DNA from 3 places in the Pseudarthrobacter sp. PvP090 genome. Region 3 is predicted to be linked to each of the others. Evidence: riboswitches for the same ligand, from Rfam matches in the RefSeq annotation. Region 3 holds a riboswitch; each other region holds the start of a gene.
The links. A riboswitch is a leader RNA that binds a small molecule or an ion and turns the genes downstream of it on or off. The one in region 3 is predicted to bind S-adenosylmethionine.
Positions count from the first base shown of each region.

Region 1: it holds a riboswitch for S-adenosylmethionine, as region 3 does, so the genes downstream of both, metX (homoserine O-acetyltransferase MetX) here and ABIC21_RS09430 (aminotransferase class V-fold PLP-dependent enzyme) in region 3, are expected to answer to the same signal.
Region 2: it holds a riboswitch for S-adenosylmethionine, as region 3 does, so the genes downstream of both, ABIC21_RS04005 (DUF1737 domain-containing protein) here and ABIC21_RS09430 (aminotransferase class V-fold PLP-dependent enzyme) in region 3, are expected to answer to the same signal.

Region 1 is NZ_JBEPPO010000013.1:103,091-112,425, reverse strand. Features, by position in the region: gene ABIC21_RS15800 (bifunctional o-acetylhomoserine/o-acetylserine sulfhydrylase) at 1-1,084, shown strand, start outside; SAM riboswitch class IV at 1,219-1,334, shown strand; gene metX (homoserine O-acetyltransferase MetX) at 1,346-2,566, shown strand; gene ABIC21_RS15790 (MFS transporter) at 2,870-4,252, shown strand; gene ABIC21_RS15785 (LysR family transcriptional regulator) at 4,398-5,297, opposite strand; gene mmsB (3-hydroxyisobutyrate dehydrogenase) at 5,457-6,359, shown strand; gene ABIC21_RS15775 (CoA-acylating methylmalonate-semialdehyde dehydrogenase) at 6,421-7,905, shown strand; gene ABIC21_RS15770 (hypothetical protein) at 8,017-8,559, opposite strand; gene ABIC21_RS15765 (SGNH/GDSL hydrolase family protein) at 8,641-9,335, opposite strand, start outside.
Region 2 is NZ_JBEPPO010000003.1:60,932-70,266, forward strand. Features, by position in the region: gene ABIC21_RS03995 (O-succinylhomoserine sulfhydrylase) at 1-420, opposite strand, end outside; gene ABIC21_RS04000 (rhodanese-like domain-containing protein) at 421-852, opposite strand; gene ABIC21_RS04005 (DUF1737 domain-containing protein) at 849-1,076, opposite strand; SAM riboswitch class IV at 1,171-1,285, opposite strand; gene ABIC21_RS04010 (aminodeoxychorismate lyase) at 1,370-2,332, opposite strand; gene cls (cardiolipin synthase) at 2,474-3,901, shown strand; gene pabB (aminodeoxychorismate synthase component I) at 3,926-5,989, opposite strand; gene ABIC21_RS04025 (low molecular weight protein-tyrosine-phosphatase) at 5,986-6,567, opposite strand; gene ABIC21_RS04030 (S1C family serine protease) at 6,720-7,655, shown strand; gene ABIC21_RS04035 (MarR family winged helix-turn-helix transcriptional regulator) at 7,672-8,166, opposite strand; gene ABIC21_RS04040 (SDR family NAD(P)-dependent oxidoreductase) at 8,409-9,335, shown strand, end outside.
Region 3 is NZ_JBEPPO010000006.1:271,877-281,211, reverse strand. Features, by position in the region: gene ABIC21_RS09445 (fluoride efflux transporter FluC) at 1-295, opposite strand, end outside; gene ABIC21_RS09440 (metal-dependent transcriptional regulator) at 282-995, opposite strand; gene ABIC21_RS09435 (class I SAM-dependent methyltransferase) at 1,032-1,790, opposite strand; gene ABIC21_RS09430 (aminotransferase class V-fold PLP-dependent enzyme) at 1,886-3,367, opposite strand; SAM riboswitch class IV at 3,402-3,515, opposite strand; gene hisN (histidinol-phosphatase) at 3,593-4,405, opposite strand; gene rsgA (ribosome small subunit-dependent GTPase A) at 4,515-5,630, opposite strand; gene aroA (3-phosphoshikimate 1-carboxyvinyltransferase) at 5,614-7,029, opposite strand; gene ABIC21_RS09410 (DoxX family protein) at 7,036-7,584, opposite strand; gene ABIC21_RS09405 (sigma-70 family RNA polymerase sigma factor) at 7,837-8,745, shown strand; gene rsrA (mycothiol system anti-sigma-R factor) at 8,742-9,002, shown strand; gene ABIC21_RS19325 (50S ribosomal protein bL37) at 9,113-9,187, opposite strand; gene ABIC21_RS09395 (PadR family transcriptional regulator) at 9,320-9,335, opposite strand, start outside.

The DNA.
Region 1 (9,335 bases), on a different contig from region 3:
CGCGGCCCTGCTGCTGAGCTCCGGGCAGGCCGCGGAGACCTTTGCGATCCTGAACGTCGCCGAGGCCGGCGACCATGTGGTGGCCAGCCCCAGCCTCTACGGCGGCACCTACAACCTGCTGGCGCACACCCTGAAAAAGTTCGGCATTTCCGTGACCTTCGTGCAGGACCCGGACAACCTGGCGCAGTGGCGCGACGCCGTGCAGCCCAACACCAAGCTGTTCTTCGGCGAAGTGGTCTCCAACCCGCGCCAGGACGTACTGGACATCGAGGGCATCTCGCGGGTGGCGCACGAGGCGGGGGTCCCGCTGATCGTGGACAACACGCTCTCCACGCCGTACCTCATCCGGCCGATCGAATGGGGAGCGGACATTGTGGTGCATTCCGCCACCAAGTACCTCGGCGGCCACGGGACCGCGATCGCGGGCGTGATCGTGGATTCCGGCAACTTCGACTTCGGCAAGGACCCGGAGCGCTTCCCCGGCTTCAACACCCCGGACCCCACCTACAACGGCCTGGTCTACGCCCGGGACCTCGGCAAGGACGGTGCCCTCGGCGCCAACCTCTCCTACATCCTCAAGGCGCGCGTCCAGTTGCTGCGCGACCTCGGCTCGGCGGTCTCCCCGTTCAACGCCTTCCTCATCGCCCAGGGCCTCGAGACCCTCAGCCTGCGCGTGGAGCGGCACGTCGCCAACGCCACCAGGGTGGCGGAATGGCTGGAGGCCAGGGACGACGTCGAATCGGTCGCCTACGCGGGGCTGCCGTCCAGCCCCTGGTACGAACGCGGACGCAAGTACGGCCCGAAGGGGACCGGCGCCGTCGTCGCCTTCAACATTGCCGGGGGAGCGGAGGCGGGCAAGCGCTTCGTCGACGCCCTCGAACTGCACTCGCACGTGGCCAACATCGGCGACGTGCGCTCGCTGGTCATCCACCCGGCGTCGACCACCCACAGCCAGCTGTCCCCGGAACAGCAGACCGTCGCCGGCGTGCACCCCGGCCTCGTCCGGCTCTCCGTGGGCCTGGAACACATCGACGACATCCTCGCCGACCTCGACGCCGGATTCCGCGCGGCCAAAACCGCCTGAGCGCCGCCCGCGCCCGGCGTCCCGGCCCTGTGGCCCGGGCGCCGGGCACCGGATCAGCGCCGGGAAGACGCGGCGAGTCATAAGTTCGTCACAATCTTCGCCACCGGGCCGCCCCATTTCGTAGACTCAGTGAAGGTCATGAGTGCCAGCGACAGCCCCGGCTTGCTGGCCGGCAACCCTCCTTTTGCGGCGGGGTGCCCCGGGTGAAGACCTGGCCTGCCGGTCAGCTGACGGCGGGCAAGCGCGAAGTTAGGTCCTCAGATGACAATTGCCGTCACCCGCCAGGGTGAACCTGTAAGCACGACCTCCCGCTCCCATGCCCCGGCCCCGGGGGACACGGCGCCAGGCTCTGTCCCCGACGGCGGCGTCCCGGACGGCGGCGTCCCCGACGGCGGCGTTCCTGACGGAACCGTCCGGTACCTCCGGATCGGCGACCTCGAGCTCGAATCCGGGGCCCGGCTGCCGGACGTCATCCTCGGCTACGAGACCTGGGGAACCCTCAACGCGGACCGCTCCAATGCCGTGCTGATCGAGCACGCGCTGACGGGGGACACCCACGTCACACGCGGCGCCAGCGAGGAACCGGGGTGGTGGGAGCAGCTCGCCGGCCCCGGCGCCCCGGTGGACACAGACACGTACTTCGTCGTCTCCATCAACATCCTCGGCGGCTGCTACGGCTCCACAGGACCCTCGACGCCGGCACCCGACGGAAAGCCCTGGGGCTCACGATTCCCCCTCGTCACGCTGCGCGACACGACCGAGGCCGAAGCCAGGCTCGCCGATGCCCTGGGCATCCGGAGCTGGTACGCCGTGCTCGGCGGTTCCCTCGGCGGGGCGCGCGCCCTGGAATGGGCCGTCAGCTACCCGGACCGGGTCCGGCGCTGCGCCGTGATTTCGGTCGGCACCAGCAGCACCGCCGAACAGATCGCTTTCGCCCAGGCGCAAACCCTCGCGATCCGGCAGGACCCCAACTTCAACGGCGGGGACTACTACGGAGGCCCGGAACCGGAGGCAGGCCTGGCCCTGGCCCGGCGGATCGCGCACATCACGTACCGCTCGGCCGCGGAGCTGGACGGACGCTTCGGCCGGAACGCCCAGGACTCCGAAGCACCGCTGGAAGCCGGATCCCTCGCCGGGCGCGGCCGCTACCAGGTGGAGAGCTACCTCGACCACCAGGGCAACAAACTCGTCCGCCGCTTCGACGCGAACAGTTACATCGCCATCACCGAGGCGCTCATGAGCCATGACATCAGCCGGGGCCGCGGCGCCCTCGCCGAGGCCCTGGCTCCGGCCACGGCGGAGTTCCTGGTGGCGGCCGTCGACTCGGACCGGCTGTACTTCCCGGCCCAGTCCCACGCGCTCGCCGCTGCCCTGCCTGGCGACGTTGCGGTGCACACCATCGAAGCGCCGATCGGGCACGACGGCTTCCTGACCGAGATCGGCCAGCTCAACAGCCAGCTCCGGCGGTACTTCTTCGGCTAGTCCACCCCGGGTCGTCTTCTGCTGTGCCGGCGCCGGTCCAGCAGAATGGCGTCCGGGCCGTGCTTCCTCTGCGGCACGTGAGCCGGTAGGCCGTGCCGACCTCCTGCGCGAATCCGTGGACGGAAGCACTGGGGAATAGGGCCCAACTGTGCAATTTTGCAGATGCGCTCTGCACTAATGGCCGTTGAGGCCACGGGCGCGAGCACCCATACTCGTTGAGAATGATGCCGCGTGTCACAAATCACGCCGCGTCCATTGCCCAGAGGTCCATAGGGTGTCGACGGAGACACCGAAGGAGTCGAAATGAGTACACAAAACGCCGCCGCCAGGCGCCCGGAAGAGGAAGACGTCAAGTCGTCCGGTTTGAAGAAGGTAGTTACGGCCTCCATGGCCGGCACCGTTGTCGAATGGTATGAGTTCTTCCTCTACGCCTCGGCCGCCACCCTGGTCTTCGGCAAGACCTTCTTCCCCAACTCCGGCACGGAACTGGACGGCATCATCGCAGCCTTCCTCACCTACGCCGTTGGTTTCGTCGCCCGCCCGATCGGCGGCATCGTCTTTGGCCACTTCGGCGACAAGTTCGGCCGCAAGCAGCTGCTCCAGCTCAGCATCATCCTGGTCGGTGTCTCCACCTTCCTGATGGGCTGCCTGCCCACGTTCCAGCAGATCGGCTACTGGGCTCCGGCCCTCCTGGTCTTCCTGCGCTTCGCCCAGGGCTTCGCCGTAGGCGGCGAATGGGGCGGCGCCGTCCTCCTCGTGGCCGAGCACAGCCCGAGCAAGTCCCGCGGTTTCTGGTCCGCGTGGCCTCAGTCAGCCGTTCCGCTGGGCAATCTGCTCGCCACCGGTGTGCTGTTCACCCTGTCCGCCACGCTGTCCTCCGCCGACTTCCTCAGCTGGGGCTGGCGCGTGGCCTTCTGGCTCTCCGCCGTGATCGTACTGGTGGGCTACTACATTCGGACCAAGGTCACTGACGCCCCCATCTTCCTGGAGGCCCAGAAGGAAGTCACCGTTGAGAAGAAGGGCTACGGCGTCGGCGAAGTGTTCCGCCGCTACCCCCGCGGCGTTTTCACCGCGATGGGCCTGCGGTTCGCGGAGAACATCCTCTACTACCTCGTGGTCACGTTCTCGATCACGTACCTGAAGGTGATTGTCCAGACGGACACCTCCCGCATCCTGCTGCTGCTGCTGGTGGCGCACTTCATCCACTTCGCCGTGATTCCGATGGTCGGCCGCATGTCCGACCACTTCGGCCGCAAACCGGTCTACATGGCCGGCGCCATCCTGGGCGGCACGTGGGGCTTCTTCGCCTTCCCGATGATGGACACCAAGAACGACCTCATCATCCTCGCGGCGATCACCATCGGTCTGCTGTTCCACTCGCTCATGTATGCCGGCCAGCCGGCCATCATGGCCGAAATGTTCCCCACCCGGATGCGCTACTCCGGCGTCTCGCTGGGCTACCAGGTCACCTCGATCGTGGCCGGTTCGATGGCCCCGATCATCGCCGTCGCCCTGCTGAGCCAGTTCAAGTCCTCCGTCCCGGTGGCCATCTACCTGCTCGGCGCCTGTGTGGTCACGATGGTGGCGGTGTTCTTCCTCAAGGAGACCCGCGGCGTCTCCCTGCACGACGTCGACGCCGCCGATGCCCAGGGCACCGCGGACCTCTTGGCTGCAAGCAAAAAGTAGCAGGCAAAAAGTAACCGCATAGAAGTTATGAGAACCAGCAACAGCCCGGTCCCCGCAGTGCGGGGGCCGGGCTGTTTGCTGTTGGCGCGGCCCAGCAGGCCAGGGCTTCTCAGCCTGCCAGGACGGCTCAGCCTGCCAGGACAGCTCAGCCTGCCAGGACCTCCTGGCGGTCGGCGATCTCGGTCCGGACCGCTGCGAGGACGGCCTGCACGGGGGCCGAGCGCAGCGATTCCGCGCGTGCCACCGCCCAGATCGGCAGCTGCCGCTGGAAGTCGTCCGGCAGCACCGGCAGGAAATCGGGGTCGCCGACCGCCAGGAAGTTGGGCAGCAGGCCGATCCCGGCGCCCCGCCGGACAGCCTCCAGCTGCGCGAAGATGCTGGTGGCCTGGAAACTGGAGCGAGGTACGGGAAGCTGCGTGGAGCGGTGGCCAAGTTCGGCCACCTGCAGCGCCGACTCCACATACGAGACAAAGCCGTGCTGCCGGACGTCGTCGAGCGTCACCGGCAGGCCGTGGTCGCGGGCGTACTGCGGGCTGGCGTACAGCCGGAGGAAGTAGTTGGACAGGAAGATGGTCTGCGCGTTGCTGACGTCCAGGTTGCCCACCACCACCTCCAGATCCACCCCGGACCGGTTCTGGCTGACCTTGCGGGTGGCGCTGAGCATCTCGACGTTGAGCAGCGGATGGCCCTGCTGCAGGCGGACCAGCGCCGGGGCGACGAATTCGGCGCCGAAGCCGTCGGGGGTGCTGATCCGGACCAGTCCGGAGAGCACGTCCTCGGACTGCGCGATCCGGTTCGTGAGCGCACCGAGGGTGCCCTCGATCGCCTCGGCGGCCGCCACCGCCTCCTGGCCCAGGTCCGTCAGCTCCCAGCCGTGCGGGCTCCGCTCCAGGGTGCGCCCGCCCAGCTGCTTGTCGAGCGCCAGGATCCGGCGGGAGATGGTGGTGTGCGTCGTGCCGAGGGTCTCCGCCACCGCATTGAACCGGCCCAGCCGGGCCACGGTCAGCAGGATCAGCAGGTCATCCGGACTCGGAAGCCGCCGCAGGTCCACAAGAACTCCTCTGGTTTCACGTATGTGCATCCATGCACATACCATCTGTAGTTTTTTCCCTTGATTGCACTGTAACAGGGTGTGATGCTGGACACGGAACATCCGGCGGCTGGCCGGATCACGCGCACCGCACAAAGCAAAGGAGCTTATGCCATGGCAGTAATCGCTTGGATCGGACTGGGGAACATGGGCGGGTCCATGTCGGTGAACCTGGCCAAGGCCGGCCACGACGTCCGCGGGTTCGACCTCAACGCCGAGGCCCTCGCCGCCGCCGTCGCCGGGGGCGTCAAGCCCGCCGGAAGCATCGCCGAAGCGGTAGACGGCGCCGACGTCGTCTTCTCAATGCTCCCCAAGGGCGAGCACGCCCGCGCTGTCTACCTCGGCGAGGACGGCGTCCTGGCCCACGCGGACACGCGCACGCTGCTGGTGGATTCCTCCACCATCGACATCGCCTCCGCCCAGGCCCTGCACGACGCCGCTGCTGCCGCCGGCTTCCGCTTCGTCGACGCCCCGGTCTCCGGCGGGATGAGCGGCGCGAAGGCCGCCACTCTGACCTTCATGATCGGCGGCGAGGACGGTGCCGTGGCCGAGGCCACGGAGTACATCAAGCCGATGGCGGCGAACATCATTCCCACCGGCGGCGCCACCACCGGGCAGGCCGCCAAGATCTGCAACAACCTCATGCTCTTCATCAACCTGGCCTCGACCGCGGAAGGCGCCGTGCTGGCGGACCGGCTCGGACTGGACAAGCAGGTCTTCTGGGACATCGCGTCCGTGTCCTCCGGCGACAGCTGGGCCCTGCGCACCTGGTACCCGGTCGCCGGCGTGGTCCCCACCGCGGCCTCCAACAACGACTTCGCCCCGACCTTCACCACCGAGCTGGCCAACAAGGACATCGGCCTGGCCATCAGCGCGGCCCGCGACACCGGCACCCCGCTGGAAATCGGCGAGCACGTCCAGCAGCTCTTCCAGCGCCTCATCGACTCCGGCAAGGCCGGCATGGACTGCTCCGCGATCGTCAAGCTGGTCGACGGCACCCTCGACACGGCCAAGTAGCCGCCCCGGCCAACAGCCGCTGTACCCCCGAACCTGCACCACACGAAAGAGACCCACCCCAATGGAACGCATTCCGCACTTCATCAACGGCGCCCTGATTTCCGACGCCGAGCGCTACGGCCCCGTCTTCAACCCGGCCACCGGCGAACAGGAGAAGGAGGTCGCCCTGGCCTCCGCCGCCCGCGTCGAGGAGGCCATCCAGGCCGCCCGTGCCGCCCTGCCCGGCTGGCGCGCCACCAGCCTGGCCAAGCGCACCAACATCTTCTTCAAGGTCCGCGAACTGCTGATGCAGCGCCGGCCCGAACTGGCTGCCCTGCTGACCAGCGAACACGGCAAGGTCCTCTCCGACGCCGAGGGTGAGATCACCCGCGGCCTGGAAAACATCGAATTCGCCACCGGGCTGTCCCACGCCCTCAAGGGTGAGCGTTCCGAGCAGGTGGCCGGCGGCGTCGACGTCCACTCGGTCCGCCAGCCGGTCGGTGTGGTCGCCTGCATCACGCCGTTCAACTTCCCGGCCATGGTGCCGCTGTGGATGATCGGCAGTGCCCTGGCCTGCGGCAACACCGTGCTGCTCAAGCCCAGCGAAAAGGACCCGTCCTCGGCCATCTTCATCGCGCAGGTCTTCGCCGAGGCCGGCCTGCCCGCCGGCGTCCTCAACGTCGTCCACGGCGACAAGGAGGCCGTGGACGTGCTGCTCGAACACCCGGACGTCAAGGCCATCAGCTTCGTCGGCTCGACGCCGATTGCCCAGTCCATCTACAAGCGCGCCGCCAACCACGGCAAACGTGTGCAGGCCCTGGGCGGCGCCAAGAACCACATGGTGGTCCTGCCGGACGCGGACCTGAACATGGCCGCCGACGCCGCCGTGTCCGCCGCCTACGGCTCCGCCGGCGAGCGCTGCATGGCCGTCAGCGTCCTGGTCGCCGTCGGGAACATCGCCGATGAGCTCGTCGGGGCCATCACCACCCGGATGGGCGCCCTGAAGATCGGCCCCGGGACCGACCCCGCGTCGCAGATGGGCCCGCTGATCACCGCCGAGCACCGCGACAAGGTCGCCTCCTATGTCGCCGGCGCGGCCCAGGAAGGCGCCACCGTGGTGGTCGACGGTCGGGAGCAGGAGTTCGATTCCAACGGCTTCTTCATCGGCGTCAGCCTCGTTGACCACGTCAAGCCCGGCATGAAGGTCTACGACGACGAGATCTTCGGCCCGGTCCTGTCCGTGGTCCGCGTCGAGACCTACGCCGACGCCGTCAAGCTCGTGAACGACAACGAGTTCGGCAACGGCGTGGCGATCTTCACCCGCGACGGCGGCGCCGCCCGGCAGTTCGAGTTCGACGTCGAGGCCGGCATGGTGGGCGTCAACGTGCCGATCCCGGTTCCGGTGGGAACCTTCTCCTTCGGCGGCTGGAAGAACTCGCTCTTCGGCGACACCCACATGTACGGCCCGGAGAGCATCCGCTTCTACACCCGCGGCAAGGTCGTCACCACCCGCTGGCCGGACCCGTCCACCTCGGTGATCGACCTCGGCTTCCCCCAGGTCGACTAAGCCAAGCGCCCGGCCCGTTCCGCCTTAAACAAAGCAACGCGGGGTCACTGAGCGCCCATCCGACTCCGGATCTTGGGCGCAGAGTGACCCCGCGTTGCTGTGTGGTGGGGGTCAGCCCTTCATGATCTCCGCGCGCTGGGCCATGTAATCGTCCATGCTGAGCTCGCCCTCGCTGTACCGCTGGTCCAGTTCCGCGAGCTTGCGCGCCCGGAAGCCCTGCGGGGCCGACGGCGGCGCGGGCACCGCGGGTCCCGACGGCTGCTGGGCCTCGGGCTGCTGCTGGTAGGGCTGGGGCTGGTTGCCGGGGTACCCGGGGCTGTCCTCATAGGGGACGGGGGACGGGTAGCCCTGCTGGCCCGGATACTGCTGGCCCGGATACGGCTGGCCCGGGTACGGCTGGTTTGCCGGCGGCGCGGGCTGCTGCGGAGCGCCGAGCTGGCCGAAGGCCCCGTAGTAGTCACGCTGGGTAAAACCGTCGCGCGGCTGCTTGTTCTGCGGGCCGGGGTAGTTCCCGGGGGCGTTGCCGGGGAACTGCCCGAACTGGTCCGGTCCGCCGGGCATGCCCTGGTTCTGGTTCCGGCCGCGCACCGACTTCTTGTAGTAGCGCATTGCCATCGGGATCAGGAATGACAAAACGATGATCCAAAAGAACATGTTGTTCACGGTACGGGCCTCTCAGGAAGTGTTCTTCCAGCTTAACGCCCACACCCGGGCCGTGGTGCCCGGGGCAAACCGTCAGGAGCGCACGGGCTCTTCGGCGCCGGGTGGCCCCTCGCCCGAGCCCAGCGGCATCCCTGGGCCGAAGACCGGCCCCGGGAGCGGCCGCTTGGCCGTGACGCCGTCGCCGGAGGAGCGGTTCCGGAGCCGGCGGACCACCCAGGGCACAAAGTATTCGCGCGCCCAGACCAGATCGCCGGAGCGCGCCTGCCGCCAGCTGCGCTGCGGCAGCGGCTTGGGGGAGAGCGGTTCCAGGGTGTGCACGACGTTGAGGGAATCCAGGACCATGGCCGCGATGGTGTGATGGCCCAGCGGCGAGAAGTGCAGGCGATCCGCATCCCACATTTGCGGATCATTTAGCTGCCGCAGCGACCACATGTCCGCAATGATGGCGTCGTGGCGGGCCGCGACGGTGCGGAGGTTCTCGTTGTAGATGGCCACTTTGCTGCGCACCCGGCCCAGCACGGACGAGCCGCTGTCGGGACCGTTGAAGAGGACCACCGTGGCGCCGGCCAGACTGAGGATCTGCACCACCGAGTCCAGCTTCTCGGCCAGGGCATCCGGATCCCCGCCGGGACGGATCAGGTCGTTTCCGCCGGCGGAGAGCGTCACGAGGTCGGGCCGGAGGGACAGGCAGTGGGCCAGCTGCTGGTCCACGATCTGCTGCAGGAGCCGGCCCCGGACGGCGAGGTTGGCGTAGGCAAAGTCCTCGT
Region 2 (9,335 bases), on a different contig from region 3:
GTCCGGGCCGTCCACAAAAACCGTCTCGACGCCCCAGCGGGGAAGGATCTCGTTGAGGATCACGAAGCAGGAACCGAACAGCGAACGGGCCGCGACCACCCGGTCGCCGGCGGCCAGCAGGGCGCCGAGGGCAGTGAAGACCGCGGACATGCCCGAGGCGGTGGCGAAGCAGGCCTCGGTGCCTTCGAGCAGCCGCAGCCGTTCCTGGAAGGTGGCCACCGAGGGGTTGCCGTAGCGGGAGTAGACGAAGCGTTCGTCCTCGCCGGTGAAGGCGCGCTCCGCGGCGGCCGCGGATTCGTAGACGAAGCCCGAGTTCAGGAAGACCGGTTCGGACGTTTCCTGGAAGCCGGTGCGGTCGAGTCCGCCGCGGACAGCCTGGGTATCGGCGCTCCAGCCGGCGGCGTCAGGATTGAAGGTCACTTAGTGCTTTCCGGGGTTGGTGGGCAGGCCGCGGTTCTTCCAGCCGTTGACGGTGCGTTCGCCGTAGCGGTCCGGTTCGCCTTCGAAGCCCTCAAGGACGTTGTAGGAGGTGAAGCCGGCGTCCGTCGCTGCGATCGCGGCGGCGATGGACCGGGCGCCCGAACGGCACAGGAACACCAGTTCGGTGCCTTGCTCTTCGGGGGCCGGCTGTTTCAGCTGCAGCTTCAGCTGTTCTATGAACCGCGCATTGGGGATGCCGCCGGCCAGGTTCCACTGGATGAAGAGCGGATCGTTCCGCTTGCTGCCTGCGGCCGCGGTGTCCGGGATGCCGATGTGGGCCCATTCGCCCTCGGTGCGGACGTCCACCAGGATGGCGCCGTCCTCCAGCTTGGCCCAGGCCTCCTGCGGGCTGAGGTCCCCGGCGTAGCTCACGCGTGGCCCTCGCCGTCGAACTCGAGGTCGTCCACGGCATTGGCGACGGCGGCATCGGCGCTGGCGATCGCCGCCGGCAGCACGACGGCCTGCGCCACGATGACGCTGCTGCCGTTGAACGCGGCGGACGGGCTGCCGTGCAGCACGTAGCCCTCGGCGAGGGCAGCCGAGACGCGCTCGCAGAAGGCGCGGTCATCGGGGCCAGTGAACAGGCGGTACGCCAGTCTCTCTTCGGCGGCACCGGGTAATGCGGGGGACGGGGCGGGCGCTGTTTCGGGGACAGCGGGGGCGGACGCGTCAGGCACGACGGATCTCCTTCTTTCACGCTTGCAGCTCGAATGGTCGATATGCCGAGTATTCACCTGAGGCACCCCGCCGCGAAAGGGAGGGTTGCCGACCGGCCAGTCAGGGCTTGGCGCCGGTTCTCATTACTCACCAAAAACGTAACACCTGCGACGCCGGCCCGCACCGCCGCCGCCGTCATGTTAAGTAACGCTCCGCGTTGCTTTCGGGGAGGCTACTCGATCGTGGCGTACAGCGCGTTGAGCTCCGCGGTGAGCTGCCGGCGCAGCTCCGGGGTGCCGATTTCCTTGCCGTCGATGTGGTTGACGGGCGCCAGGAGCCGGATGCTGGAGATCAGCCACACGGCGTCGGCGTCGTACAGGTCACGGGGCTCCAGCGGGCCGTAGCCCAGCTCCCAGCCGGCGGCCTTCGCCGCGGTGAACAGGGCGCCCTGCGAGGTGCCGGGCAGGATCCCGCTGTCGAGCTGGGGCGTGATGAGCCGCCGGACGGTGCGGACCCCGCCGGCGCCGTCGTCGGAGGTCTCCAGGTGCGCGAGCAGCACGGTCGACGTCGGACCCTCCAGGACCCGGCCGTCCGCGGAGGTGAAGATGACGTCGTCCGCGCCCTGGGCATGCGCGTAGCGCAGCGCGGCCATGTTGACGGCGTAGGACAGTGTCTTGGCGCCCATGAGCAGCCAAGGTGCCCGTTCCCCGATGTCGCTGTCGTAGCCGCGGTCCAGCAGGATGACGTCGATCCCGGTGTCGCGCTGGCGCCTCCCGGCCGGTCCGGGGGCGGAGGCCTGGACCCAGCAAGTGGGCCCGGGCGCACCCTCGACGCCGCGGGTCACGAGGAGCTTGACCACGAGTTCGTCGTCCCCGGCGGCCCCGGCGCCAGGGACGTGCTGGCGCCGGTATTCGCCGATGGCCGTCGCGATGGCCCGCCGCCAGGCTTCCTCCGCGGGGATGTCCAGCTCCAGCAGCCGGGCGGACCCGGCCAGCCGGTCCAGGTGCGCCTGGAGCTTGCGGGGCTGCCCGCCCACGGCCAGCAGCGACTCGAAGACCCCGTCGCCGCGGGTGGCGCCCTGGTCCGTCGCCATCAGCTGCGGCCGGGTGGCATCGGCCAGCCGGCCGCCGTCGAACGCAGGATCCAGGAAGACCAGCACCGGGACGGGGGCGGGAGCGGCGGCAGGAGAAGTCATGGCTTCAGCTTAGTGCGGCGGGCTGCGGGATAGGATTTGAAGGTTGCCCGTTCCGGAACTGTTCCGCGGGTCTGGAACTTGAGGGGTTCATCTGTGTTGTGGCCTTTTTCTCTCGCGGAAACTCTCCCGTCCTGGGTGATCATGATCCTCACCGTCGTTGATCTGGCCATCCGGGTGCTGGCCCTCGGCATCATCCCCGGAAACCGCCGCCCCACCACGGCCATGGCGTGGCTGCTGGTCATCTTCTTCGTCCCGGCCGTGGGTCTGGTCCTCTTCCTGCTCTTCGGCAACTTCCGGCTCTCCCGCAAGCGCCGGGCGCAGCAGGACGCCGTGAACACCCGGGTACGCGCCGGCACCTCCGAGCTGGCGATGCTGGAAAGCCGCTATGAGGGCCCGGAATGGGTGTCCTCCGCAGCGGAACTGAACAAGACGCTCGGCTCGCTGCCGATGGTGGACGGCAACCGCGTGGAGCTCCTGCCCGGCTACCCCGACTCGATCAAGGCGATGGCTGCCGCCGTCCGGGACGCCAAGGAATTCGTCAACGCCGAGTTCTACATCCTGAGCTCGGACCACGTCACCGACGAGCTGCTGACCGCGATGGAGGAGGCAGCCGACCGCGGCGTCGAAGTCCGGCTCCTGTTCGACCACCTGGGGACCCTGCGCATCAAGGGTTACAGCAAGCTGATCGCCAGGCTCAAGGCCGGCAAGATCCGCTGGCGTCCCATGCTGCCGCTGAACCCGATGCAGGGGCAGTGGCGCCGGCCGGACCTGCGCAACCACCGCAAGATCATGGTGATCGACGGCGAAATCGCCTTCACCGGGTCGCAGAACCTGATCGAGCCCTCCTACAACAACCCGCGGCACCGCAAGATCGGCCGCGAATGGGTCGAGCTGATGGCCTGCCTGCGCGGGCCGATCGTCACCACGCTCAACGTCGTCTTCGCCACCGACTGGCTCAGCGAAACCGACGAATCCCTCGAGGGCCAGCTCGCGCACCGGCCCGAACTGCACGCCGGGAACGTCACGGCCCAGGTGGTGCCCAGCGGCCCCGGCTTCATCACCGAAAACAACCTGCGGCTCTTCAACACGCTGATCTACTCGGCGCAGCGCAAGATCTCGATCTGCAGCCCGTACTTCGTCCCCGACGATTCGCTGCTGTACGCGGTGACGACGGCGGCGCAGCGCGGCGTCGACGTCGAACTCTTCGTCTCGGAAAAGGGCGACCAGTTCCTGGTGCACCACGCCCAGCAGTCCTACTACGAGGCACTGCTGGAGGCCGGCGTGCGGATCTACCTGTACAAGGCCCCGTTCGTGCTGCATGCCAAGCACTTCACCATCGACAACGAGGTGGCCGTGCTGGGCTCCAGCAACATGGACATGCGCTCCTTCTCGCTGAACCTCGAGGTCTCGGTGATGCTCCTCGGCGAGGACATCGTGCAGCGGATCAGCGCCGTGGAGGACACCTACCGGGGCATTTCGCGCGAGCTGACGCTCGAGGACTGGATGAAGCGGCCGATGGGGGATAAATACGTGGACAACGTCGCCCGGCTGACGGCGACGCTGCAGTAGCCGGCGTCAGGGCCGACGACGGCGTCAGCCGGGCGGGAACTCCGCGCCGAGCGCCGAGAGGACCCCGAAGGCCTTGGTCCGGATTTCCTCGTACTCCTCCTGCGGCGAGGAATCCGCGGTGATCGCTCCGCCGACGCCGAGGCTGAGTCCGGTTCCCCCGCCGGGCTGCTCCGTGAGCACGAGGGTGCGGATCGCGACCGCCAGATCGGTCGCGCCGTTGAGCGAGAAATAGCCGATCGCGCCGGAGTAGACGCCCCGTGGGGCGCCCTCGAGCCGGTCCAGGATGGCCATGGTGCTGACCTTGGGGGCGCCGGTCATGGAGCCGGCCGGGAAGCAGGCCGCGACGGCCTCGGCCCGCGGCATCCCGGGCCGGAGGCGGGCATCAATGGTGCTCACCATCTGGTGGACCGTGGCGTAGCTTTCGATCGCGCAGAGCCGGCTGACGGATACCGTGCCGGGCACGGCGAAGTGGCTGAGATCGTTGCGCAGCAGGTCCACAATCATGATGTTCTCGGCGCGGTCCTTCGGGGATGTCTCCAGTTCGTGCCGCAGCAGCGCGTCCCGTGCGGGGTCCGCGTCCCGGTGCCGGGTACCCTTGATCGGCTCGGCGCGCATCCCGCCGTCGGCCGTGATGCGCAGGAAACGCTCCGGCGAGGTGCTCGCCACGGTGAGGTCCCCGAAGCGCAGGTAGCTCGCGAACGGGGCGGGATTCCTGCGGCGCAGCGCCAGGTAGGCCTGCCGCGGGTCCAGAGCGGCCGCGGGAAGTTCCGCTGCCAGAGCCGTGGTCAGGCAGACCTCGTATGTGTTGCCCTCGGCGATCTCGTGCTGGGCCCGGGTGATTTTGGATTTGTAGGAGACTTCCGAGTCCCGTGCGGCGAAGTCCGGGCCGGCACCGGGGGCGGACGGGTCGACGGCGCTGCTGCCGCCGGCCCCCGCGGCCGGCCCGGAGGATGCCGCGGTGGCGGCCTCGGTGGCGGCGCGGGCCGTGTCCAGCCAGCCGCCGGCGTCCGCGGTGTCCAGGGCCAGCAGCCAGACCGTGCCGTCCCTGTGGTCCAGCACCACCGCGCGGCCGGCGAACAGCAGGCAGGCGTCGGGGGATTCGGCCGTGACGTCGCTGCCGCCGGTCTCGCGTTTGAGCTCGTAGCCGAGGTAGCCCAGCCAGCCCAGGGTGAAATCGCACGGGTAGTCCTCCGGGGCACGGAGGTCAGGCCGGCCCCAGACCCCGTCGAGCCAGCGGAAGAACGGCCCCTCGGTCCTGACGCTGGCGTTGCCGACGCTCACGCGGGTGGCGCCCGAACGGTGCCGGACCGACTGGCCGAACGGGCCGCCGTCGTCCGCCAGGATACTGAAGCGGCTCCGTTCCGCCGCGGCGCTGCCGTCCGGGGCGAGGGAGGAGTCGAGCCAGACGGCGTTGGCGGCGCGGCCGAAGAGGGATTCGAACAGCCGGGCAGGGTCCGGGGTGGCGTCGATCCGTTCGGTGCGCAGCTGGAGGCCGCGGCGGGCGCCCAGCTCGGGGAGGAGCGCCGGGGCGAGGGCCGGCAGGTACTGGAGTGCCTGCAGCACCTCCGCTGGCGCGGCGCCGTCAGCAAGGTTGAGCACGCTGACGTCGGCGTGGGCAGGGACGTCGTCCTCGGCCAGCCATGCCTGCTCCTGGGCGGCCCACGCATCCCAGTAGGGTTCGTAGGTTTCACCGTCGCGGGCCAGGGCCCTGCTGCGCCGGTCGTGTTCGGGCGAATCGGCCCAGATCACCGCGGCCAGGAAGGGGCGGGCGGCCGCCGCGGCGGCGCCTACCCCTTCCACCAGGACGATTTCGGCCGGCTGGGTGGTGCGGGTGTCGCCGTCGTAGTGCGCGGTCCAGTCCCAGCTGACCCATTCGGCCGGTTCGCCGCGGTGCAGCGGGGCCAGAACGGTCGAGACGTAGCGTTCAATGCCGGCTGCGAGGCCGTTCCAGCCGGGGTAGATGTCCTCAAGGTGGAAGAGGGAAACCTTATGGTGTTCGCGGAGCCGTGCCGCCAGTTCGATCGCCAGGGTGGTCTTGCCTGCGCCGGAGCGTCCGTCGATGGCGATGATGACGGGTGCGGGACTCATGAAATAGAGCGTACCGGCTGCTGTGCATTGGGTTGATCCCTGCCGGGGTGTTGCCCGTCCGGCTGTGGACGCCGGGCAAGCTCGGCCCGGACGTGCGCCACAATCCCGGGAAGCGCGGCGTGGATCAGGTTCCAGGTCACGTCGAAGTCGGCGTGGCCGCCGTACCAGGGGTCCTCGATGCCCTGGTCCAGGGGATCCTTGCCGGCAACGGCCGGGTCAAAGCTGCGCAGCATCCGGATCTTGGACAGCGATTCGCTGTCCGGCGCCGCCTGCTGGAGCCAGCCGAAGTGGTCCACGTCCAGGGCCAGGATGAGGTCGCGGGTCTGGAACCATTCCGTCCGCCATTCGCGCGCCACATGGCGGTCCGAGGGGATGCTGTGGGCGGTGAGCTTGCGGGCGGCCCGCGGGTCAATCGGGCGGCCCACCTCATAGGCCGTGGTTCCTGCCGAATCCACGACGGCGCCAGCCAGGCCCGCGGCCGCGATGGCCTCAGCCAGCATCAGCTCGGCCATCGGCGACCGGCAGATGTTTCCGGTGCAGACCGCGATGATCCGGTACTGGCTCGACATTGAGGTCATAGTGCAAGCATGAATCATGCGGGTCCTCTTGGCTAGTTTCCGGACAGTGGATATTACAGAGCTTGTCACACTTGTATTTCATGTTGTCACGGTGGGGGCGTGCGGGGCCTTTGCCCCTACCCGGCCGCGGGCGGACGGTGGAGCATGTCCCCATGACGCTGGGAACGAATGTGCCGCCTCCGGTGTCCGCAGCCGCCGCGGCGGCACAGCATCCGGAGAATGCCCGGCACGTGGCGGTTTGGTCCCGCCGGTACGTGCTCGGTCTCATGCCGCTGCTCGCAATGCTGATGACCGCAGCCCTCGTGGGGGCGGGGGCCGCGCTGCTCGCGGCGCGTGCCACGGGCTGGGGCACCGAGACGGTGGTGAACCGATACATCTCGCCGAACGGCGCGGTGTCGGATCACCCCGCGGATATCAAGGGGCTGCTGGCCGCCTCGCTTCCCTCTGTGGTCGCCGTGAAGGCCACAACAACGCAGGCCAACCTTCTGCTGGACCCCAACAGTGGCGGCCGGGTGATGGCACAAGGGACCGGCGTCGTCATTGGCAGCACGGGTGAGGTCGTTACGAACGCGCACCTGGTCACCGGCGTGGTCAGCGAAGCATCGACCGTGACCGTGACGTTCCACGACGGGAGCCAGCGCACAGCCCGGATTGTGGGCTCGGACTGCGAAAACGACCTGGCCCTGCTGCAGGTCAACGGGGTCAAGAACCTGCCGGTGCTGGAGTTGGCGGACTCGGGATCCACCGAGCCCGGCGACGCGGTCATCGCGATCGGCTACGCCCTGGGCCTGGACGGCGCACCGAGCGTCACCACGGGAATCATCTCCGCCACCGGACGGACGTCCATCGCCAATACGGGCCTCGGAAGCACCTGCAGGCTGACCAACCTGCTCCAGACCGATGCGCCGATCAGCTCCGGCGACTCCGGCGGGCCCTTGATCGACAGCGGCGGCCACGTGATCGGCATCAACACCATGGTGGCCGCGCCCACCCCGCAAACGACGGTGAATGGCATCAGCTTCGCCATCCCGGCGGACACGGTGAAAGCCCTGCTCCCCGGCCTTCGCGCAGGCGGCGCGGGAGGCTGAAGCCGCAATACTTGAACTAACGGTCCGCGGGATTCGCGGACCAGACGGCCTTGCGGAGAATCGACCGCAGGGACGCCACTTCCTCGCCGGTAAGCATTGCCAGCTGTTGCGCTTCGGCGGCCTGGGCTGCCTTCTGGGCGGCGGCGTGAAGGGTGCGGCCCGTTTTTGTGGCGGTCACCAGTTTCTGCCGCCGGTCTGAGGGTCCTGGCTTTCTTTCCACCAGCCCGCGGTGTTCCAGCTCATCGATGAGCGCCACGATCTGGCTGGGGTCCAGGCTGAGGAACTCGGCCAGTTCACGTTGGGTGGGTCCCAGATTGCCGCAGGCCAGCGCCAGTACGGAGTAGGACCGCTCCTTCAGCCCGAACTCTGCAAGGGCGGCGTTGTTGAGCACGCTGCCGGCGGCGTGCAGCTTGGCCAGCAGGAAGCCGATGTCAGTGCTGATGCTTGAGTCCGCCAGCCGGGCGGAAGCCTCGCCGGAGCTTTCGGCGGCGTCGCGTGCCTGAAGTGTCATGGTGCCTTTCGGGCGGGTAGCCGGCCGGGTCGTTGAATTATTCAATGATCCCATGTGCACCGCGCCTGCGAAAAGCGGGCGACGGGAGTTGCGAAGGTGGCGCGCGGGGCCACCATTGCGTGCATAAATAAATGATTGACATTTTCAAGGATTGAGTTTCTAATTGAAGCAGTCAAGGGAGATGTGCATCACACACAGGCTCCCTGGGATATCCGCCGCAAGGCGCAGTGCAAAGGAGCAGCATGAGCCTGTCAGGGAAAGTAGCAATCGTCACCGGAAGCGGCCGCGGCCTGGGCCTGGCGTATGCCCGGGAACTCGCCCGCCAGGGCGCCGCCGTCGTGATCAACGATGTGGATGCCGGGGTGGCCGCCGACGCGGTCCGGACCATTGAGGCCGACGGCGGCCGCGCCGTCGCCGTCGTCGCTCCGGTGGGCAGCACCGAAGCCGCCCGGCAGCTCGTGCGGACAGCGGTGGAGGCCTTCGGCCGGCTCGACATCCTCGTCACCAACGCTGGCATCCTGCGCGACAAGTCGCTCCTGAAGATGACGGACGAGGACTTCGACCTCGTGATCAACGTCCACCTCAAAGGCACCTTCACCTGCGCCCGCGAAGCGTTCGCCTACTTCAAGGAAAACGGCATCGCCGGCCGAATCATCACCATCGGTTCCCCCACCGGCCAGCGCGGCAACTTCGGCCAGACCAACTACGCCGCCGCCAAGGCCGGAATCGTCGGCATGGTCCGCACCTGGGCGCTGGAAATGAAGAAGGCCGGCGTCACCGCCAACGCCGTCATCCCGGTGGCCGCCACCGCCATGACCAAGACCGTCCCGTACTTCCAGAAGGCCGTCGAAGCGGACGAGCGCGGCGAGGCCATGCCGGCCTTCTTCCGGCACGATCTGGGGTTCGGAACCGCCGACGACGTCGCCGGGCTCATTGCCTTCCTCGCCTCCGACGAGGCGGCGGGCATCACCGGCCAGGCGATCGGCGCCGGCGGGGACCGCCTGCAGCTCTGGACCCACCCAGAGGCCGCCGTCACCGAGTACCGCGAGGGCGGCTGGGGCTACCGGGACCTCGTGGAAGACTTTGGCGCGCTCTTCGGCGACAAGCTGCAAAGCGTCGGCGAGGATTTCCTGCCGCTTCCGGAAGACCTCAAGCCCGAACCGGCCGAG
Region 3 (9,335 bases):
CGGCACGGAACTGCTGGTCGATGACGAACACCACGGCAGAGAAGGTGGTGAAGGAACCCAGCAGTCCGGGGCCGAGCCCGGCCCGCAGCCAGAAGGCGGTTCTCGGCCGCGCAATCCAGACCGTGGTGAGGGCCGCGAGGACAAAGCTGCCGACGACGTTGATCACCAGGGTGGTCCAGGGGATCGTGCCCGCTGTCTCGGGGAACACCAGGCCGGCACCGTAGCGCAGTTCCGTACCGATCAGTCCGCCGGCGGCGACGGCCGCCCACGCACGCCAGCCGCTAGTTGTGCTCAAGGCTGCAGCCCGGATGGCCGGACTCGCTGTGGACCCAAAGGGCGGAGGCGACTTCCTCGGCGAGGTCGAACTCGTGCCCGGCCGCGCCGGATCCGATGCGCACCACCAGAGCGCCGCCGAACGGCTTGCGGCCCAGGACCTCGACTTCGGCGTCCAGGTCGATCTCCTCGGCCGAAAGGTAGCGCAGCAACTCGGGGTTCTCGTCGCTGATCCGCGTGATCCGGCCCGTGTGCCCGTCGTCGAGCTCGCTCATCCGGTGGGCCGCGGGCACCTGTACGGTGCCGTCCGCCGCCGGAATCGGATCGCCGTGCGGGTCCCGAACCGGGTCCCCAAGCTTGGCTGCCATCCGTTCGATGAAGGTGTCGGAGACGGCGTGTTCCAGGAGCTCGGCCTCGTCGTGGACCTCGTCCCAGCGGTAGCCGAGCTCCCGGACCAGGAAAGTTTCGATCAGCCGGTGCCGCCGGACCATGGACAACGCGAGCCGGACGCCGTCGGCCGTCAGCGTGATGGCGCTGTACGGCTGGTGGTCCACGAGGCCCTGGTCCTTGAGCTTGCGGACCATTTCGGAGACCGAGGAGTTGGCCACGCCGAGTCGCTGGGCAAGCTGGGTGGACGTGATGGGCTTGTCCTGCCACTCCGTAAAGGAGTAGATGACCTTGACGTAGTCCTCGATCGAGGAGGAGGGCAGACTGGTCTTCACGGTTTCCAGCCTACCGTCAGGCGGCGCCGGAGACCGTCACGCCCGGACGGCCCGCCAGCTTTGCGTCAGGTAGGGGAGCGGGAGGACCTCGCCGGGGTGGTGGCCAAGGTGCTGGTGCAGGTACCAGTCGAGGTTGCCCAGGACCTTGGCCCGGGTCGCCCCGCTGGCCGCCAGGTAGTAGCTGCGGGACTTGGTCAGCTCGAGGATGTCTGCGGTGCGCACCGGATCCTCCCAGCGGGTGAGGTGGCTCTCCAGCCGCGTGAATTCCGGGCCCAGGGGCGGCCTGAAATCCGGTTTGTGGACATCGCCGGCATGCATGATGCGCGAGAGACGGTGCACCCAGGGCACGGACGTATCCAGCTGGTTCCAGACCAGCCCCAGCACACCGTGGGGGCGGAGGATCCGTGCGATCTCTGTGCTGGCCAGGAGCGGATCGCACCAGTGCCAGGCCTGGGCCACGGATACGAGGTCGAACGCCCCGGCGGGCAGCCCGGTGTGCTCGGCGGTGCCCTCCACGGCGGTGACTCCCGGGAGCGTCCGGCGCAGCTGTTCCAGCATGTCGGCGGAAGGGTCCACCGCGACCGTGTGCAGGCCTCGCCCGGCCAGCAGTGCCGTGAACTTCCCGGTTCCGGCGCCGAGGTCCGCGGCGTCCTTCGCGCCCGGGGCGACCAGCCAGTCGGCGGAATCGGCGGGGTACCCGGGGCGGACGCGTTCGTAGTGTTCCCCGCCGTCCTGGAAGCTCTGCCCCAGCTCCTGGCGGCGTTCTTCATGCAATTTGGGTCCGCCGCGTGCCACGTGCGATCTCCTTCGGCAGGTCCGGGTTGGGTACCTTTCGAATTTACCGCACGCGGCAGCGCCGGTGATTCCTAACCGCGGGCCCGCCGGGGTTGTCAGTCCTGGGTGCAGGGGGCCGCACCGGCGGTGCCGGGTGTGTTGGGGGCCCAGTGCGGGTAGGTGCGCGTGTCGTTGGACGGCACCCAGCGTCCGGCGTCCACGACGTAGTCCCAGCCGAGGCCGGTCCGGCGCAGCTCCTGGAGGGCCGCGAGCAGCCGCTGGGCGTCTTCCAGCCGGGAACCCAGGCCGAAACTGGCGCGCAGTGAGCCGGAGGGCAGCCCAAGACGCCGCAGCAGGGGGTGCGCGCAGAAGCGGCCGTCCCGCAGCCCGATGCCGTGTTCGGCCGACAGGTAGGCCGCCACGAGGCCCGCGTCGTAGCCTTCCAGCGAGAAGTTGACGACGCCGATCGTGCCGGTACCCGTGCCGTTGCCGGGCCCGGTCCCGGTCCCGGAGTCACCGGTCCCGGAGTCGAAGGAAGCACTGTCCGAGAAGATCTGGTGGACGCTCACGCCGTCGATCCGGGCGAGGCCCTCGACGAGGAAGGACCGGATCGCGTTTTCGTGCGCGTGCCACTGCTCCACGTCCAGGTCGGCGATCACCTGGGTGGCCCGGGCCAGGGTGGCGGCGCCAAGGACGTTGGGGGAGCCGCCTTCATGCCGGGCGGGGCCGGTGGTCCAGCTGACACCGTCAATCCGGGCGTCCTGCACGGCTCCGCCGCCGGCCAGGTGCGGTGTGCCGGCGTCGAGCCAGTCGGGACGGCCGATCAGTACCCCGGCGCCGAACGGTGCGTAGAGCTTGTGTCCGGAGAAGGCGAGGTAGTCGACGCCGTCCGCGGCGATGTCGATCCGCCGGTGCGGTGCCAGCTGCGCGGCGTCGACGACGATCCTGGCGCCGTGGTCGTGCGCCAGGGCGGCCAGGGCCCGGATCGGCAGGATCTCTCCGGTGACGTTGGAGGCCCCGGTCACGGCGAGCAGGCTGACGCCGCCGTGGGCGAGCTCCGTGCGAAGCAGTTCCAGGGTGGCTGCCAGGGTGGGGGCGGCGATGACGCTGCGGTGCGGGACGCGCTGCCAGGGCAGCAGGTTGGCATGGTGCTCGATGTCGAGGTACAGCACCTCGCCGGTGTGCACGCCGTCGACGGCGGGCAGGCAGCCGGCCAGCAGGTTCAGGGAATCGGTGGTGTTCCGGGTGAATATCACCGCATCGTCCGGCCGGCCGCCCACGAACTCCCGGACAATGGTGCGGGCGTTCTCGTAGACCGAGGTGCTGATCTGCGAGGCGTAGCCGGCACCGCGGTGGACGCTGGCGTAGAACGGCAGGATTTCGTTGAGGTAGGCCGAGACGACGGACAGGGCCGGGGCCGAGGCGCCGTAGTCCAGATTGGCGTAGCGGACGTGGCCGCCCTGGATGAGCGGTGCCTGGATCTCGGCGCCGGTTACGGCGGCCAGCGGCCGGCGGGCCACGGCGAACCGCGCGTCGGGACGGGCCTGGCCCGTACTGGGCTGGACATCGGCGGTGGCGGGAATGGTGGCAGTCGTCATGGGACCTCGCTCGAAAAGGACCCCACGCACCGGGGATCCGCGCTTGCCGGGTCCGTTCCGGACCGGCCAGGTCGTCACCCGGGGCACCCCACCGCGAATGGAGGGTTGCCGGCCAGCAAACCGGGGTTTCGCGCTGGCACTCGTGACCTGCTTCGAGCGTAGGTCATGCCTGCCGCCGCAGAAAAGACGCGGCGGGAATGTGAAGCGCTTTGTTACGGAACGTCCCTAGAGCAGGTCGTCCAGGCCCGGGTTGAGGCGCTTGAGGACCTCCGAGTGCAGAATGGAGTTCGTGGCCAGGGCGTTGCCGCCGAACGGGCCGTCTTCGCCTTCGAGGGAGGTGAAGCGTCCCCCGGCCTCCGTGACAATCGGGACCAGCGCCGCCATGTCGTAGAGGTTCAGTTCGGGCTCGCAAGCGATATCGACGGCGCCTTCGGCCACGAGGCAGTAGGACCAGAAGTCCCCGTACGCGCGGGTGCGCCAGACCTCCTCGGTGAGGCCGAGGAACTCGTCGAGGTTGCCGCGCTGTTTCCAGCCGCCCAGGCTGGAATAGGAGAGGGAGGCGTCCGAGAGCTCGGAGATGTTGGAGACCTTCAGCCGGGTGGCGGCGGCAAGCGAACGGCCCGTGTACGCTCCGGCGCCCTTGGCGGCCCACCAGCGCTTGCCCAGCGCCGGGGCGCTGACGACGCCGACAACCGGCTCGCCCTCGTCGACGAGGGCGATCAGCGTGGCCCAGACGGGGACGCCGCGGACGAAGTTCTTGGTCCCGTCGATCGGGTCGATGATCCAGCGGCGGGAGCCGTGGCCGGAGCTGCCGAACTCCTCGCCGAGGACAGCGTCGCGGGGACGGGAGCGGGACAGCTGGCCGCGGATGGCCTCCTCGGCAGACTTGTCGGCGTCGGTCACCGGCGTCAGGTCCGGCTTCGTCTCAATCCGAAGGTCGAGCGCCTTGAAGCGGCTCATGGTCTGGGAATCTACGGAATCTGCCAGTACATGGGCAAGGCGCAGGTCATCGTTGTAGCTCGAAGCGGGTTGACTCATGGTTCCAAACTACCGCCAAAGCGGGCGGCGGGGCGGGAGGCCACGTGGCTGCGCCGCAGGATGCGGGCAGGCGCGCGGCCGCTGCCGGCCGAACCGGCGGACTGGCCGACTAGGAGACGGTGCCCAGTTCCTTGACGTCCTGGGCTTCCATCCGCGGGTCGGTCCCCAACAGGCGGCGGAGTGAGGCGAGCCGGGCGGGGCCGGATTCGCCGGCGTGGCCGGCGGCCACCCAGGCGTCAACCCCACAGTTGACGGCGCTGGAATCGTGTTTGCAGCCCCGCTCGCAGTCGTCGGTGCCGGGCTCGAGGTCGGGGAAGGACCGCAGGATCCGGTCGGGGTCCACATGGGCCAGGCCGAAGGAGCGGATGCCGGGGGTGTCGATGATCCAGCTGCCCGGCGGCGCATCGTTGACCTTGAGGGCCAGCGCGGAGGAGGACGTGTGGCGGCCGCGCCCGGTCACGGCGTTGACGCCGCCGGTGGCGCGTTCGGCGCCGGTCAGGGCGTTGACCATGGTGGATTTTCCGACGCCGGAGTGGCCCAGCATAACGGTGACCTTACCGTCGAGGTGGGCGCGCAGCTGGGAGACGGCGCCTTTGTCCAGCCGCGCCGAAAGCCCGTCGTCCGAGCGGGCATCGATGCCGGAGGCGGCGGAGTCCGCCGTCTTGGAGATGATCACCGGGAAGGCAAGGTGCTGGTAGTTGGAGAGGAGTTCCGCGGGATCCTTGACGTCCGCCTTGGTGACGAGCAGCAGCGGCTCGATGCCGGCATCGTAGGCGGCCACTAGGGCGCGGTCGATGAACCCGGTCCGGGGCTCGGGATTGGCGGCCGCCACCACGATCACCAGCGTGTCGGCATTGGCGACGACTGCGCGCTCGATCGGGTCCGTGTCGTCGGCGCTGCGCCGCAGCAGGGTCTTGCGGTCCTGGATCTTGACCAGACGTGCGAGGGTGTCCGGTTCGCCGCTGACGTCCCCGACCAGGGAGACGAAGTCGCCGGCGACGACGGGGTTCCGGCGCAGTTCCCGGGCGCGGGCGGCGATGATCTTGCGTTCCTCGGGGGTGCCCTCGGCGACGACCGCGGTGTAGCGTCCGCGGTCAACGGTGATGATCCGCCCGGTGACGGCGTCTTCGTAGGCGGGCCGGTCCTTGGTGCGGGGCCGCGTGCCCTTCTTGTTGGGGCGGATCCGGACGTCGGATTCGTCCCAGGAGTCAGTGCTGCGTGCCACCGGGGGTGTCCTTCTCTGCGGGGGCCGCGCTGCCGGCGCCCTGGGCGAGCATGGACTCCCACAGCTGCGGGAAGTCGGGCATGGTTTTGGCGGTGGTCGCGATATCCTCGACCTCGATGCCGCGAACGGCGAGGCCCAGGATGGCGCCGGCCGTGGCCATGCGGTGGTCGGCGTAGCTGTGGACGACGCCGCCGTGCAGCGGTGCGGGCCGGATGATGAGGCCGTCGGAGGTCTCCTCGGCGTCGCCGCCCAGGCGGTTGATCTCGGCGACGAGAGCGGCCAGCCGGTCTGTTTCGTGCCCGCGGAGGTGGGCGATGCCGCTCAGCCGCGAGGGGCCGCTGGCGAGGGCGCAGAGCGCGGCGACCGTGGGGGCGAGTTCGCTGGTCTCGTCGAAGTCCGCGCCTTTGATCTCCGGGCCGCCGGTGACGGTCAGGGTGCCGTCCGTGAGCGTCACCGTGGCCCCCATGGTCGTGAGGATGCTGCGCCACAGATCGCCGACCTGGGTGGTCGGGGCCGGCCAGTTGGGGATGCGGACGGTGCCGCCGGTGGCCAGGGCCGCCGCGAGGAAGGGGCCCGCGTTGGAAAGGTCCTGTTCGATCCTGAGGTCAAAGGCGCGGATCGGCCCGGGGGAGACAATCCAGTGGTTCGGGCGGGAATCGTCTACGGCCACCCCGGCTCCGCGGAGCACGGCGACCGTCATGTTGATGTGGTCCAGGCTGGGGACGGGCTTCCCGGCGTGGTCCCTGCTCTGATGTTCGAGGTGCAGTCCCTCGGTGAAGCGGGCTCCGGCCAGGAGCAGCGCGGAAACAAACTGCGAGGAAGCGCTGGCGTCGATGACGAGGTGGCCGCCCCGCACTTCGCCGGTGCCGTCGACGGCGAACGGCAGCGACGCGGCGGAGTTGCCGTCGGGCGCGGTGACGGCGACGCCCAGCCCCGTGAGCGCCTCGATGATCGGCCCCATCGGGCGCAGGCGCGCGTGCGGGTCGCCGTCGAACAGTGCCACACCCCGGCGCAGGGCCGCGACCGGCGGGACGAACCGCATGACCGTTCCGGCCAGCCCGCAGTCGATATCCGTCCGGGCCCCGGCGGCGTCCAGGCTGATGGGCGTAATGGCAAGGTCGGGACCGAAATCGCCGTCCCCCGGAACCTCCGTGATGGTGGCCCCGAGCTGCCGCAGGGCCTCGATCATGAGCGCCGAGTCCCGGGAATGCAGCGGGGCGCGCAGCCGCGAGGGTCCGTCCGCGAGGGCGGCCAGCACGAGGTACCGGTTGGTCAGGGACTTGGATCCCGGAACCGTGACCGTTGCGTCGAGCGGCTGTTCGGCGAACGGCGCCCGCCAGAGCGGGGCGCCTGCGGCGGGAACGGAATGGGCAGCTGCGGTGGGGGTGGTGCCTGTCATTGCTGTTTAGGCTCCGCCGGTGTGGTCTACGGCTTTGCGTACGGCTTTGTCGGCCTTCTTCAGCTGCTTGCCGGTGGTCTTCTTGACGTCGGCGGCGAGGTGGCTGGTGGACTTCTTCACGTCAGCGGCAAGGTGCTCGGCGCGCCAGGCCAGGCTGGGCCGGCCGTTCGTGTCGACGGCAGCCAGCAGCACGCCGCCGGTCAGGGAGACGTTCTTGAGCAGCTGCTTGCGGCGGGCATCGCGGCCCTCCTTGGAGGTGATGTCGGCGCTGCGCCATTCAACGTAGGCGTTGAGCGCGGAGATGACGGCCAGGAGGGTAGCGGCGAGGCGCGCTGACTTGCCGAGCGCGAAGAGCACGCCTGCTCCGACCTGGGTGCCGCCGATAACGCGGGCCAGGACCTTTTCGTTGGTCTGGAATGGCAGGGATTCAGCCGCGCGGCGCAGCAGGGGTGACAGCTGCGTGGCCGTGTCATCCGCGTTCTTGAGCTTGTCCATGCCTGCAAGGACGAAACTGGAGGCGAGCATGGGCCGGGCGAGAAAGCGGACAAAGGACATGAATTTCCTCCTGGATGGACGAGCCGCGGAATCAATGCGGGAGAACCGGTTCTAGTCTTGCACTTTTGCGGAATATTTGCCTGCCGGACGGGGTTGTGAATGAAAGGTCCCGGCCGCCGGTTTTCGGCCGGACAACAAGCAGACAGTGAGCTGGCTACGGGCCGGCAACGAGCTGAAGACGAGCAGGGAGGCGGACATTTGATTCTGGTGAAGGACGCGCGACTCTCGGCGGATCCCGCGGAATTGTGGACCATGGCCCTGCAGGATCGGACAAGTCCGGCAGTTCCGGCAGTTCCGGGCGCCCGCCGTAAGGTGACAGTAGACTTGGACGCAATGAGCACCATGGATCCGGCCGTTGCGGCCATGCACGAGGTCGCCGGAAACGGCGCCACACCCGTGAAGTCACCTGATGCCGGCCCGGCCGGCGCACTTCCTGAGCCTGTCCCGGAAGCCGGGGCGGCCCCGGAGCCCGGCGCCGTACCGACCGACGCGCAGGATGCTGCAGCCCGGGAGACGATCGTGGACGGGCAGGCGCTGGACGTGGCGACGGAAACCACGGAGGAACGCCGGGCACGGTTCGAACGCGACGCCATGCAGTACGTGGACCAGCTGTACTCCGCGGCCATGCGCATGGCCAGGAATCCCGCCGATGCCGAGGACCTGGTCCAGGAGGCGTACACGAAGGCGTTTTCCGCATTCCACCAGTACAAGCCGGGCACCAATCTCAAGGCCTGGCTGTACCGGATCCTGACCAACACCTACATCAACCTCTACCGCAAGAGGCAACGCGAGCCGCTGCAGTCGAACTCGGACACCATCGAGGACTGGCAGCTCGCCCGGGCCGAGTCGCACACCTCGTCCGGACTCCGCTCGGCGGAGGCCGAGGCGCTGGACCACCTGCCGGACTCGGACGTGAAGCGCGCCCTGCAGGCCATCCCGGAGGAATTCCGGCTGGCGGTCTACTTCGCCGACGTTGAGGGGTTCGCGTACAAGGAAATTTCGGACATCATGAACACCCCGATCGGGACTGTGATGTCCCGCCTGCACCGGGGCCGGAAGATGCTGCGGGACATGCTCGCCGACTACGCCGCCGAGCGGGGATTCAAGGCCGCCGATGCCACTGCGGCGGCCGGAAGCAACAAACAGGAGAACAGGAAATGAGCGACTGCCAGGGACTGGGCGATTGCGACGACGCCCGGATGCAACGTATCTACGAGTATCTGGATGGTGCCCTCACGCACGATGACATCGCCGAGATCAAGGACCACCTGGACGGGTGTCCGGAGTGCTTTGAGCAGTACGACCTCGAATGTGTCATCCGCGTCATGGTGAAGCGTTCCTGCACGGAAGCTGCCCCGGAGAACCTCAAGAACTCGATCCTGGACCGGATTCACTCCAGCAACCCGGTCGAGGCCTGACCCGGCGGGGATGCCTGACGTCCCGCCCGGCAAAACGACAAAAACGAATGACCCCGTAAACCGTGAGGTTTCCGGGGTCATTCGTTTAAAGCTGTCATTCCAAGCTTTGCTTAGGCGTTGGGGCGCTTGCCGTGGTTCGCGCCGCCACGCTTACGGTCACGACGTTTACGTGCACGCTTGCTCATAGCTGGCCTCCTTAATTTTTGGTACTCAAAAGAGCTGCCCTCAAGTCTCCCACATCAGGGCACCCGTCGCGAACCGGCGGGCGGGAAGCGCCGCGCAGCGACCATCACAGCGTGACCATCAGAGCGGACAAATCAGTCCAGGGAGTTG